One region of the Amycolatopsis sp. NPDC004747 genome, then DNA from elsewhere that is predicted to be linked to it. Evidence: riboswitches for the same ligand, from Rfam matches in the RefSeq annotation. Region 1 holds a riboswitch; the other holds the start of a gene.
The links. A riboswitch is a leader RNA that binds a small molecule or an ion and turns the genes downstream of it on or off. The one in region 1 is predicted to bind S-adenosylmethionine.
Positions count from the first base shown of each region.

Region 1 (5,731 bases):
GCAGGCCGGGTCCTGCTGACCGGCGACGTGGAACTGGCGGCCCAGGCGGACCTGCTGGCCGACATCGGAGATCTGAAGGCGGAGGTGTTGAAAGTCCCGCACCACGGAAGCAGGTATTCGCTGCCGGCGTTCCTCGCGGCAGTGGCCCCACGGGTGGCATTGGTCAGCGTGGGCGCGGGAAACACGTACGGACACCCCAGTAAGTCCACAATGGACACACTAGCGGCTCTCGGCGCACGAGTCACCCGCACTGACCTGGATGGCGACACGGCGGTGGTCACCGGAACGGCAATATCCCGCCGAGGCGAGCCCCGCGGCCCACCTCGCCGGTGACGGCCGGCCAAGCCTGGGAACGGCGAAGACCGTCGTAGGCAACGCGGTCGGCAACTCCGCGGGCTGTCTCGCCGGAGGTGCCGCGGTGGGCGCGATCTGCGTGGCTGGTCCGCGACCACCACCGAATCGTGGGCGACCGCTGAGCGTCCGGGGCGGGCCGAAGTGCCCGCCCCGGACGGGAGCTCAGTAACCCAGAGCCTCGTTCACGGCCGCGGCCGAGGGCGGCAGCGTCGCCTTGGGGCCGACGTGGTTCTCGATCGCGTCGAGGGTCTTGAGGCCGTCGCCGGTGATCAGCAGAACCGTCTCGGCGTCCGGGTCCAGCTTGCCCGTCTCGACCAGCTTCTTCGCCGTGGCGACGGTCACCCCGCCGGCCGTCTCGGTGAAGATGCCTTCGGTGCGGGCCAGCAGGCGGATGCCCTCGACGACCTCTTCGTCGGAGACGTCCTCGATCGCGCCGCCGGTGCGGTTGACGATGTCGAGCACGTACGGGCCGTCGGCCGGGTTGCCGATGGCCAGCGAGCGGGCGATCGTGTCCGGCTTCACCGGCTGGACCACGTCGTGGCCCTCGCGGAACGCCGCCGACACCGGCGAGCAGCCGGTGGCCTGCGCGCCGAACACCTTGTACGGGCTGGCTTCCACGAGACCGAGCTGACCCAGCTCGCGGAAACCCTTGTCCACCTTGGTCAGCTGCGAACCGGAGGCGATCGGGACGACGATCTGCGGCGGGATGCGCCAGCCGAGCTGCTCGGCGACCTCGAAGGCCAGCGTCTTCGAGCCCTCCGAGTAGTACGGCCGGACGTTCACGTTGACGAACGCCCACTTCGGGTGTTCGCCGGCGAGCTCGGTGGCAAGGCGGTTGACGTCGTCGTAGTTGCCGTCGATGGCGAGGAGGTCGCCGTCGTACACCGCGGTGGTGAGGATCTTGGCGCGCTCGAGGGTCTTGGGGATCAGCACGACCGACCGCCAGCCGGCGCGGGCGGCCGCGGCGGCCGTCGCGTTGGCCAGGTTGCCGGTCGACGGACACGCGAGCACCTCGAACCCGAACTCGCGGGCCGCCGCCAGCGCGACGGCGACGACGCGGTCCTTGAACGAGTGCGTCGGGTTGCCGGTGTCGTCCTTGACCCACACGCGCTTGAGGCCGAGCTCCTTGGCGAGGCGGTCGGCGCGGACCAGCCGCGTCGCGCCCGGCTCGGTGTTCGGGATCTCTTCGACGTTGGACGGAACCGGAAGGAGCTTCTTGTAGCGCCAGATGTTCTTGGGACCCGCCTCGATGTCCTCGCGGCGGACACGGCCGAAGTCGTAGGCGACCTCGAGCGGCGAGAAGTCTTCGGCGGAGACGAACTCCGGAGCGAGCGGCTGCCGGTGGCCCTCTTCCTTCGACACCAGCTCGACGGCCGGACCGAGATCCGGGGTCTTCGTGGTGGAGGTCGTGCCGAGGGTGGCGGTCATCGCGAGGTTCCTTTCCTCATCTGCCCCGCCGAAGCGGGCCGGAATTGGCACCGTGGTCGTCAGCTATCCCGCGATCGCGGGATGACAGGCTGTACGCCGGTTGCCGGGGCTTCGTCGGGCCGTTCCCTCTGCCCCTCTGGATGAGCGGTATTCGGTTGTCGGTGCCGCGCACTCCGGATCTTCCGGTGCGGGCTGCCTCGGCTACACCGTACGACATCGCGCTCGGCCCGTGCCATGGTGGCCGCTCGACATCACCGGAGCGGGCGCACAAGAGCGCAAGTGAGAGGATTCACGGGTGACCGCGCAAGCCACCGCCCCGGCCCCGCTGCAGCTGGTGCTGGGGGAGGAAGAACTGCTGATCGAGCGGGCCGTCCGCGAGACGCTCGCCGCCGCCCGCGCGATGGACGCGACCGCGGAGCTGACCCGGGTCCGGGTGTCCGATCTCACAGCCCCCGAGCTGGCCGAACTGGTCAGCCCGTCGCTGTTCAGCGAAGGCCGGGTGATCGTCCTCGAGTCGGCGCAGGACATCTCGCAGGAGCTGGCCGACGCCGTCGCGGCTTACCTGAAGGACCCGGCCGAGGGGGTCGTGCTAATCGTCGTGCACACCGGCGGCGGCCGCAGCAAGGCGGGCAAGTCGCTGCCGGCGGTGCTGAAGAAGGCCGGCGCCGAGGTCACGGAGTGCCCGAAGCTCACCAAGCCGGCCGAGCGAGAGCAGTTCGTGCGCCACGAGGTGCGCCGGGTGAGCGGCAAGATCGACCCGGCGGGGGTCGCCGCCCTGCTCGACGCCGTGGGCTCCGACCTGCGCGAACTCTCTTCGGCGGCGACGCAGCTGGTCGCGGACACGGGCGGCGCGGTCGACGCCGACGCGGTCCGCCGCTACCACCGCGGCCGCGCCGACGTGACCGGCTTCGCGGTCGCGGAAAAGGCGGTCAGCGGCGACCGCGCGGCGGCGCTGGAGTCGCTGCGCTGGGCGATGCAGCTGGGCGTCCCGCACGTCCTGGTCGCCGACGCGCTGGCGGACGCGGTCCGCACGATCGCCCGGGTCTCCGGCGCCGGCCGCGGCAACCCGAACCAGATGGCGGGCGAGCTGGGCATGCCGCCGTGGAAGATCCGCAAGGCCCAGGGGCAGTCCCGCGGCTGGAACCCCGACGGCCTCGCGACGGCGATGCGCGTGGTCGCGCGGCTGAACGCCGAGGTCAAGGGCGTGGCGGCGGACCCGGGCTACGCGCTGGAGCGAGCGGTCCTCGAGGTGGCGGCGGCAAAGGGCGACCGCTGATCGCTGCCCAACGCCGCCGAGCCGCCGGGGCGCGCCCGAATCGCTCCGCGAACGCACGAGCGACTCACGGGATGCTCGCACGAGTTCGAGCACCTCGCGGCCCGCTTGGTGAGCACCGGGCTCACGGCCGCCAGTAGCTCCGCGCTGGCCGCCGGTCACGCCGCGCTCTGGCCGCGGGCCGCGCCGCTCCGGCTGCAGGCGGCTGTTCGCGGCTGGCGCCGCGCTGGATGCCGCGCCCGCCGCGCGCCGGTGGCTGTTCCTGGCCGCGCCGGCCGTAAGCCGTGCCGCTCAGGCCGCCAGCCGCGCCGGCCGCAAGCCGTGCGACTCCGGCCGCCAGCCGCCAGCCGCCAGCCGCCAGCCGCAAGCCGCGCGGCTCCGGCTGCCGCCCCGCCAGCCGCCTGCCGCTCAGCCACAGCCGCGTCGCGCCGGCCGCGCTGCTCCGAGCCGTGCCCAGGACATGAAGAAGGCCCCGGCCGAAGCCGGGGCCTTCCCAGAAATCAACCAGCTCAGAGCGCGTTGACGCGCTTGGCCAGCGCCGACTTCTTGTTGGCGGCCTGGTTGGCGTGGATGACGCCCTTCGAGACGGCCTTGTCCAGCTTCTGGGCGGCGTCGCGCTGCAGCTCGGCGGCCTTGGCCTTGTCGCCGGCCTCGGCGGCCTCGCGGACCTTGCGGATCGCGGTCTTCACCGAGGACCGGATCGCCTGGTTGCGCTGACGCGCCTTCTCGTTCGTCGTGATGCGCTTGATCTGCGACTTGATGTTGGCCATAGGGCAACTCCTGTTTCACTCGGTGAGATCGCCGCCGCGCTCAAGTGGCCCCGGGCGAACCGGGTTTCCTCCATGACGGAATGCCGCACGGGCAGCGAGCGACCACTCTAACAGCCCGGCCACCCGCGCCCGGAGCCGGGAGTACCGTGGGTGACGGCAGTGCCTAGGGTTCCGCCGCCGGTCCGAGCAGTCCGCACGACAAGCACGACAAGCACGACAAGCACCCCACAACCAGGGCCGGTGGGTCTGGTCCGAGCGGCACCATCGGCGGGCCCGGACGGCCGGTCGTTCATCTGACGGGGCAAAAGCCTGGAGGACCCGGTTTTCGCGCGCGAAAACCCGAAGGGGTCCCGTGAACGCCACCGCACTCTCCCTCGTCCTCGTCGCCGCCGTCGTGCACGCCGCGTGGAACCTCGCCGCCAAGCGGGTCACCTCCGGCGGCACCCAGTTCGTCTGGCTCTACTACACCGCCAGTGCCGTCGTGCTGCTGCCGGTCACGATCGTGCTGCTGATCGCCGAAAACCAGCGTCCACAGTGGAGCTGGCTGCTCGCCGCCGTCGTCACCTCGCTGCTGCACATCGCCTACGGCATCGTGCTGCAACGCGGGTACCGCGTCGGCGATCTCTCCGTCGTCTACCCCGTTGCGCGCGGCACCGGGCCGCTGCTTTCGGTGCTGGCCGCCGTCCTGGTGCTCGGCGAACGACCCGGTCCGCTCGGGCTGCTCGGTGCGTTCCTGGTCGTGGCGGGCGTGCTGGTGATCAGCACCGGCCGCAAGGCGGACGATCCCCGGGCGGTCAGGGCCGGCATCCTCTACGGCCTGCTCACCGGGGCCGTCATCGCCGGCTACACGCTCTGGGACGCGCACTCGGTGACCGGCCTCGGCGTGCCGCCGGTCGTCTACTTCGGCCTCGGCTCGATCCTGCAGAGCCTGCTGCTCGTGCCCGGCGCGCTGGCCGGCCGAACCGAACTGACGCGGATCTGGCGCGAGCAGCGCCGCGAAGTCCTCCTCGTCGCGGTCCTGTCGCCGATCGCCTACATCCTCGTGCTCTTCGCCCTCACCATGGCGCCGGTCAGCCTGGTCGCGCCCGCCCGCGAGCTGAGCATCGTGCTCGGCGGCCTCGCCGCGTGGCTGGTCCTCGGCGAGCGGGACGCCGTGCGGCGGCTCGCCGGTTCGGTGATCGTGCTGTCCGGCATCGCGGCGATTGCGGCCGCCTGAGCCCGTCCGGTAGGCAGGTCGGATGGAGATCCTGAAGAGCAGGCTGCTGATCCGCCCGCGGGACGCCGCCGCGTCCACGGCGTTCTACCGCGACACCCTCGGCCTGGCCGTGGAGCGGGAGTTCCCCGGCGGCACCGTGTTCTTCCTCGGCCACGGCTCCCTGGAGGTCTCCGGCGCGGGCGAGGCGGGCTCGTCGCCCGATCTGGTGCTCTGGCTGCAGGTCCGGGACCTCGCCGGCACCCTCGCGGACCTCAAGGCGAAGGGCTTGGAGCCGGTTCAGGACGCCCAGCGGATGCCGTGGGGCCTCGACGAGGCCTGGATCGCCGATCCGGACGGCACGCGCATCGTGCTGGTCGAGGTCCCCGAGGGGCACCCGATCCGCACGGACACCCGCTAGGCGGGCTTGACGGCGCGCAGCTGCGCGGCGAGCGCGGCGAACCCCGGCGGCTCCCAGGTCCAGGTCTGCAGGTCGGCGAACCCCGCGGCGGCGGCTTCGTCGGCCAGGACGTGCCTGCTCACCGGCAGCCACTTCTCGTGCGCGGACAGCAGCAGCCGCCCGCCCGGGCGCAGCACCCGGAACAGCTCGGCGAACCCGGCCGCGCGGTCGTCCCACAGCATGACGTTGTTCACGCTCAGCACGACGTCGACGGACTCGTCGGGCTCGCCGGTGTGCGCCGCCGACCCTTCGCG
Region 1 is NZ_JBSGBQ010000008.1:54,943-60,673, reverse strand. It holds gene ACWEGE_RS15055 (ComEC/Rec2 family competence protein) at 1-333, shown strand, start outside; gene thrC (threonine synthase) at 517-1,782, opposite strand; SAM riboswitch class I at 1,796-1,929, opposite strand; gene holA (DNA polymerase III subunit delta) at 2,078-3,058, shown strand; gene rpsT (30S ribosomal protein S20) at 3,565-3,825, opposite strand; gene ACWEGE_RS15035 (DMT family transporter) at 4,178-5,041, shown strand; gene ACWEGE_RS15030 (VOC family protein) at 5,064-5,438, shown strand; gene ACWEGE_RS15025 (class I SAM-dependent methyltransferase) at 5,435-5,731, opposite strand, start outside.

Region 2 (5,731 bases), on a different contig from region 1:
CGTCAGGGTGGCGACGGTGTCGAGGAACCACCGGTCGTGCGTGACGACCACGACCGCGACCCTGCGGGCCAGCAGGTGGTCGGCGAGCCAGCGGACACCTTCGACGTCCAGGTGGTTGGTCGGCTCGTCGAGCACGATCAGGTCGAGCTCGCCGGTCAGCGCGGCGGCCAGGGAGACCCGGCGCCGCTCGCCGCCGGACAGGTTCGCCGTCGGCGTGTCCAAGCCGATCGCCGTGATGCCCAGACCATCCACAATGGACCGGACACGGGCGTCGGCGGCCCATTCGTGCTCGGCGCCGTAGCGTTCGAGCACGACGTCGCCGACCGTGCTGCCGTCGGGGAGCTCCGTGCGCTGGGTGACCACGGCCATCCGCAGGTCGCGCACGTGGCTCACCCGCCCGGAGTCCGGTTCGGACAGTCCGGAAAGGACTTCCAGCAGGGTGGTCTTGCCGCCACCGTTCAGACCGACGACGCCGATGCGCTGCCCGGCCGCGATGCCCAGGGAGACGCCGTCCAGGAGCGGGCGAACCCCGTAGGACTTGCTCACCGCCTCCAGGTTGACCAGGTTGGCCATCCGCTCAGCCGATCCTTTCCACTGTCTTGAACCGGGTCGCCACGACCATCGTCGTGTCGTCCACGGTGAATTCCGGGTCCTCCAGTGCGGCGCGCACTTCCGCGCTCTGCCAGAACTTCGTGTGCTCCGCACGCCACTCGGCGACGCTCGCGAAACCCTCGCCCTCGCCGCGGGCGTGCTGGATGTCCACTTCGGACATCGGAAGCACCCGCACCTCGGCGGTCTCGATGACCGCCACCCCCACCCCGGCGGAGTCGAGCACCAGCTCCCGCTCGCCCACCAAGGGCAACGCTTCGCCGTCGTGCTCGTATTCCGCGAGCAGGGCCGAGGTCGTCGTCTTGGCGCCGGCCAGGATCGCCGCGACCAGCTTGTCGCGCAGCGGCCCCGGGAACGCGAATTCGGCGTGCTTCATGCGTGCACCCGCGGCGGCGCCGGCCGCGGCGCGTCGTCCCCGCCGACCACCCGGGCGCCGGGGACCGGGCCGTGGGCCACGCGGACCGTCCGGCACACGCCGGCGCCGGACAGCTCGGCCGCGACCTCCACCGCCGACTGCGCGTCTTCGCAGAGGAACGCGCACGTCGGACCCGAGCCGGACACCGTGCCCGCGAGCGCGCCCGCGTTGACGCCCGCCCGGAGCGTGCGGCGCAGGTCGGGCCGCAGCGAAACCGCCGCCGCCTGGAGATCGTTGCCCAGCAGCAGAGCCAGCTGGCGCGGGTCGCCCGAGGCCAGCGCCTCGACGACCGGCGTGTGCGAGCCGATCCGGGGCGGGTTGCCCGCCGCGCGGAGGCGGTCCAGCTCGCCGAACACCTTCGGCGTCGAGAGCCCCTCGGCGGCGAAGGCCAGCACCCAGTGGAACGTGTGCCGCGAGAGCACCGGGACCAGCTGCTCGCCGCGGCCGGTGCCCAGCGCGGTGCCGCCGTAGAGCGCGAACGGGACGTCGCTGCCCAGGCCGGCGGCGATCTCCGCCAGCTCGTCGCGCGTGACGTCGAGGTTCCAGAGCGAAGCCAGCCCGACCAGCGTCGCCGCCGCGTCGGCGCTGCCGCCCGCCATGCCGCCGGCGACCGGGATGCCCTTGCGCAGCACCACCCGGACCTTCGGCTCGCCGGTGCGCCCGACGTGCGCGGCCAGCGCCTCGACCGCGCGCCAGGCCAGGTTCTCGGGGCCGGTCGGGACCGAGCCCTCCCCTTCGCCGTAGACCTCGATGCCGGGCTCTTCGGTGACCGCGACGGTCACCTCGTCGGTCAGCGACAGCGCCTGGAACACGGTGACCAGCTCGTGGTAACCGTCTTCGCGCAGGTCGTCGACCGACAGGTGCAGGTTGACCTTGGCCGGGACCCGGACGGTGACTGGGGGCGGAACTACGGCGAGCACCCGACCAGCCTACGTGCCCGCGGGAACGCCCCGATGCGACGTGCGCATCGGGGCGTCCTGTGACAAGCGGGGCTTCGCCCCGGGCCGGGGGCTCCGCCACCCGGAACCCCCGGAAGACAGTGGATCAGGCAGCCGCGACACCCTGCGGGCCACGCGCGGTGTGCGTGACGTGGCCACCGCGCTCGGCGACCCAGGCCAGCGCCGCGTCGGCCCGCTCGCCGCGGACACCCAGGCGGAACCGGCCGACCGGCGTGTCGCCGATCCGGGTCAGGCCGCCGCCGATGGTGGCGAACTCGACGTCGAACCGGCCCGCCGCCTCGGGCAGCAGCGCACCCACCGAGGCGAAGCCGACCAGCACGACGTCGGCCGAGCGGTCGTAGCGCGCCGCCTGCGCGCGCGTGGTCTCGATGGCGGGCAGCAGCGCCTGCGCGGTGCGGCTGGCCGGGTTCGAGATCAGGTCGAGCACCGTGCCGCGCTCGACGACCGTGCCGTCCTCCAGCACCGCGACGTCGTCGCAGACCCGGCGGACCACGCCCGCGTCCGGCGTCGTGACGACGACCGTGGTGCCCAGCTCCGAACGGGCCCGGTCGAGGACGGCCAGCACCGCGCCGGCCTCCTCCGGGTCGACCCCGGCGGTCGGGTCGTCGGCCAGCAGCACGGCCGGGGCCGCCGCCAGCGCCTTCGCGACCGCGACGCGGCGGAGCTGACCGGCGGTCAGCTCCTCGGGGCGCTGCGCGGCGCGCTGGGTCAGGCCGACGAGGTCGAGCAGCGAGCCGACCCGGCTGCGGCGCTGCGGGCCGTCGACGCCGAGCTGCTCGAGCGGCGAGGCGATGTTGCCGGCGATGGTGCGTTCGGCGATCAGCTCCGGCTTCGTGGAGACGACGCCGAGCTGACGGCGGATTTCGCGGAGGCGACGGCCGTCGAGGGTGCCGGTGTTGAGGCCGTCGAGGCGGACGACGCCGCGGTCGGGGCGCTCCTGCAGCGCGATGCACCGGGCCAGGACGGACTTGCCCGACCCGGCGGGACCGACCACGCCGAAGAGCGAGCCTGCCTGGACGTCGACACTCACGTCCCGCAGGGCGATGACCGAGTTTCCGTTGGTGGCAAAGGTTTTGGACAGGTTTTCGACGGTGATCACGAAGGCTCCAGAAAACGGGGCGCCGCCCCCATGGGCGCGCCCGGCCGCAAGCGAAGGTCCGTCCGTTGTGGACGGTGCATGAAGAAGAGGTGGACCGGCTCGGACTAGCTCAGCTGGAGCGTCGACACGCGGTCACGGAGCGGCGGCCTTCGTCGACTACTCGACGCCTGGTCAGGAGCAGGGGGCGAGCTACCCTCTTCATCGAAAACGGCCTCCATCGGTCCTGGCGGTAGCACCTGCCCTGTGGAGGGTGGTTGCTGCGACTTCGGCGAGCCAGGTCTCTCAGTCGCTCGGGATGGACGTACTGAGTAAAACCGATCCCGAGGAGCGAACGCAAGCCCGTTGGCCCAGATCACACGACTGGCGGTGTCCGAATCGCGAGATCAGGACCGGTGGAGGCGTGTTTTCACGGCTCGACTGTGGAGTCGCCAACGCGCGCGGCGATCCGGGCGAAGTCGTGCACGTCCAGCTGCTCACCGCGGGTCTTGGGGTCGATCCCGGCGGCGGTGAGGAGTTCGCCGGCCCGCTCGGCCGAGCCCGCCCAGCCCGCGAGCGCGGCCCGGAGCGTCTTCCTGCGTTGTGAGAAGGCGGCGTCCACCAGGCCGAAGAGGCGGTCCCGGTCGTCGGACGCCGTCGAGTCCGCACGCTCGAAGGCGACGAGCGCGGAATCGACGTTCGGCACCGGCCAGAACACCGAGCGTGGCACGGCGGCGACCTTGCGTGCGGGGCCGTACCAGGCGAGCTTGACGCTCGGCACGCCGTAGATCCGGCTGCCGGGTCCGGCGGCCATCCGGTCGGCCACCTCGGTCTGCACCATGACCAGCCCGGTCCGCAGCGACGGCACCTCGGCCAGCAGGTGCAGCACGACGGGTACGGCGACGTTGTAGGGCAGGTTGGCGACGAGGGCGGTCGGCTCGCCCAGTTCCTCGCGGGTGACGCGCAGGGCGTCGGCGCCGACGACGGTCAGCCGGTCCGCGGCCTCGGGCCCGCGTTCGGCGACGGTCTTGGGCAGCCGTTCGGCGAGCTTGGGATCGATCTCGACGGCGACGACCCGCGCGCCGGTGGCCAGCAGCCCGAGGGTCAGCGACCCGAGCCCGGGCCCGACCTCGAGGACGACGTCGTCCGCGGTGACGTTCGCGAGCTCGACGATCCGCCGCACGGTGTTGGGATCGTGCACGAAGTTCTGCCCGAGCTTCTTGGTCGGCCGCACGTCGAGTTCGGCCGCCAGCCCGCGGATTTCGGCCGGTCCCAGCAGTTCAACCACCGGAGGAGCTTACTTGAACCCGGAACCGGCGTGATCAGCGGCGGATCTCGCGTGATCGAGGGCGGATCTCGCGTGATTGGGAGGGCATCTCGCGTGATTGGAGGGTCGACACGCGTGATTGGAGGGACGATACGGCGAGGTGGGGCGGATCCGGCGTGTCGACTCCTTGATCACGCGAGTTGACTCCCCAATCACGCGTGATGTCTCTTGGCGCACGCGAAGCGGCCCCCGTCCGGGGTGGACGGGGGCCGGTTCGTGGAATGCGTCAGGCCTTCTTGCCGCAGACCGGCCAGGCGCTGTAGCTGCCGCCACGGCCTGCCTTGACCTTCTCGGCGATCGCGATCTGCTGCTCGCGCGTGGCCTGGTTCGGCAGCGCGGCGTACTCGTCGCCGCCGTAGGCGTCCCAGGTGCGCTTGTCGAACTGGAGGCCGCCGTAGTAGCCGTTGCCGGTGTTGATGGCCCAGTTGCCGCCCGACTCGCACTGCGCGATGCGGTCCCACGCGGAGCCGTCGCCGATGTCCGGGTTCGGGGCCTGCTTGGTGCCGACGTGGACGATCTTCGGCTTCGGCTGGGTGAGGACCTTCTCGGAGATGCTCTCCCGGCCGACCTCCTTGCCGTTCTTCTGCGTGACCTTGTAGGTCACTTCCTTCTCACCGGGCGTGCCGGGGTCCTCGACCTGCGTCTTGCCCTTGGCCAGGTCCGGGTCGTCGACGCGCTGCTCGGGCGGGTCGATGGACTCCTTCTGGACGACCGTCGAGACGCCGGTGCGGCTGATGTGCACCTCGGCGCCGTCGGTCAGCTTGACGTCCAGGCCGCCCTCGGCCTGGTCCTCCGGGCCCAGGGTGAGCTTGTACTCGCCCAGGAACTCCTTCGTCGTGACCGCGGTGGTCTTGACCTGCTTCGGCGCGTTGCCGCCGTCGTACAGGGTGATGTTCTTCAGGGTCTTGATCTCGACGGTGGCGCCCTCCAGGGGCAGCTCACCGCTCTTCGGCATCGACATCCACGTGCCGGGCTTGTCCATCTCGGCCATGCCGAGCTGGGACAGCGCGTCGCCGAGGTGGGTCGCGCGGACCCAGGAGGTGTGCTCCGCGCCGTCGACGATCATCTTCAGCTGGCGGCCGCGCTCGAGCTTGATGACGCCGCCGTCGCCGACCTCAGCCTGCGGGGACGGGGAGAGCGAGTCGTGCGCACCGACGGACAGGCCCGCGTCCTCGAGCACCTCGCCGACGGTGTCGCCGAAGGAGTGCACGGTCTGCTGGTGGCCGTCGACGTCGACGGTGATGCTCTTGTTCATCGCCAGCGCGGCCGCGCCGCCGCCGGCGATCGAAATCATGACGGAGAGGACGGCACCCTTGAGGAAGCGGCGCTTCCAGACCTTGGTGGTC
Region 2 is NZ_JBSGBQ010000013.1:231,908-237,638, forward strand. It holds gene ACWEGE_RS23030 (ABC-F family ATP-binding cassette domain-containing protein) at 1-573, opposite strand, end outside; gene ACWEGE_RS23035 (ASCH domain-containing protein) at 578-985, opposite strand; gene ACWEGE_RS23040 (4-(cytidine 5'-diphospho)-2-C-methyl-D-erythritol kinase) at 982-1,944, opposite strand; gene ACWEGE_RS23045 (methionine ABC transporter ATP-binding protein) at 2,069-3,082, opposite strand; SAM riboswitch class I at 3,294-3,384, opposite strand; gene rsmA (16S rRNA (adenine(1518)-N(6)/adenine(1519)-N(6))-dimethyltransferase RsmA) at 3,489-4,346, opposite strand; gene ACWEGE_RS23055 (transglycosylase family protein) at 4,612-5,731, opposite strand, start outside.
Region 2: linked by a shared signal. The riboswitch ahead of ACWEGE_RS23045 (methionine ABC transporter ATP-binding protein) and the one ahead of thrC (threonine synthase) in region 1 are both predicted to bind S-adenosylmethionine.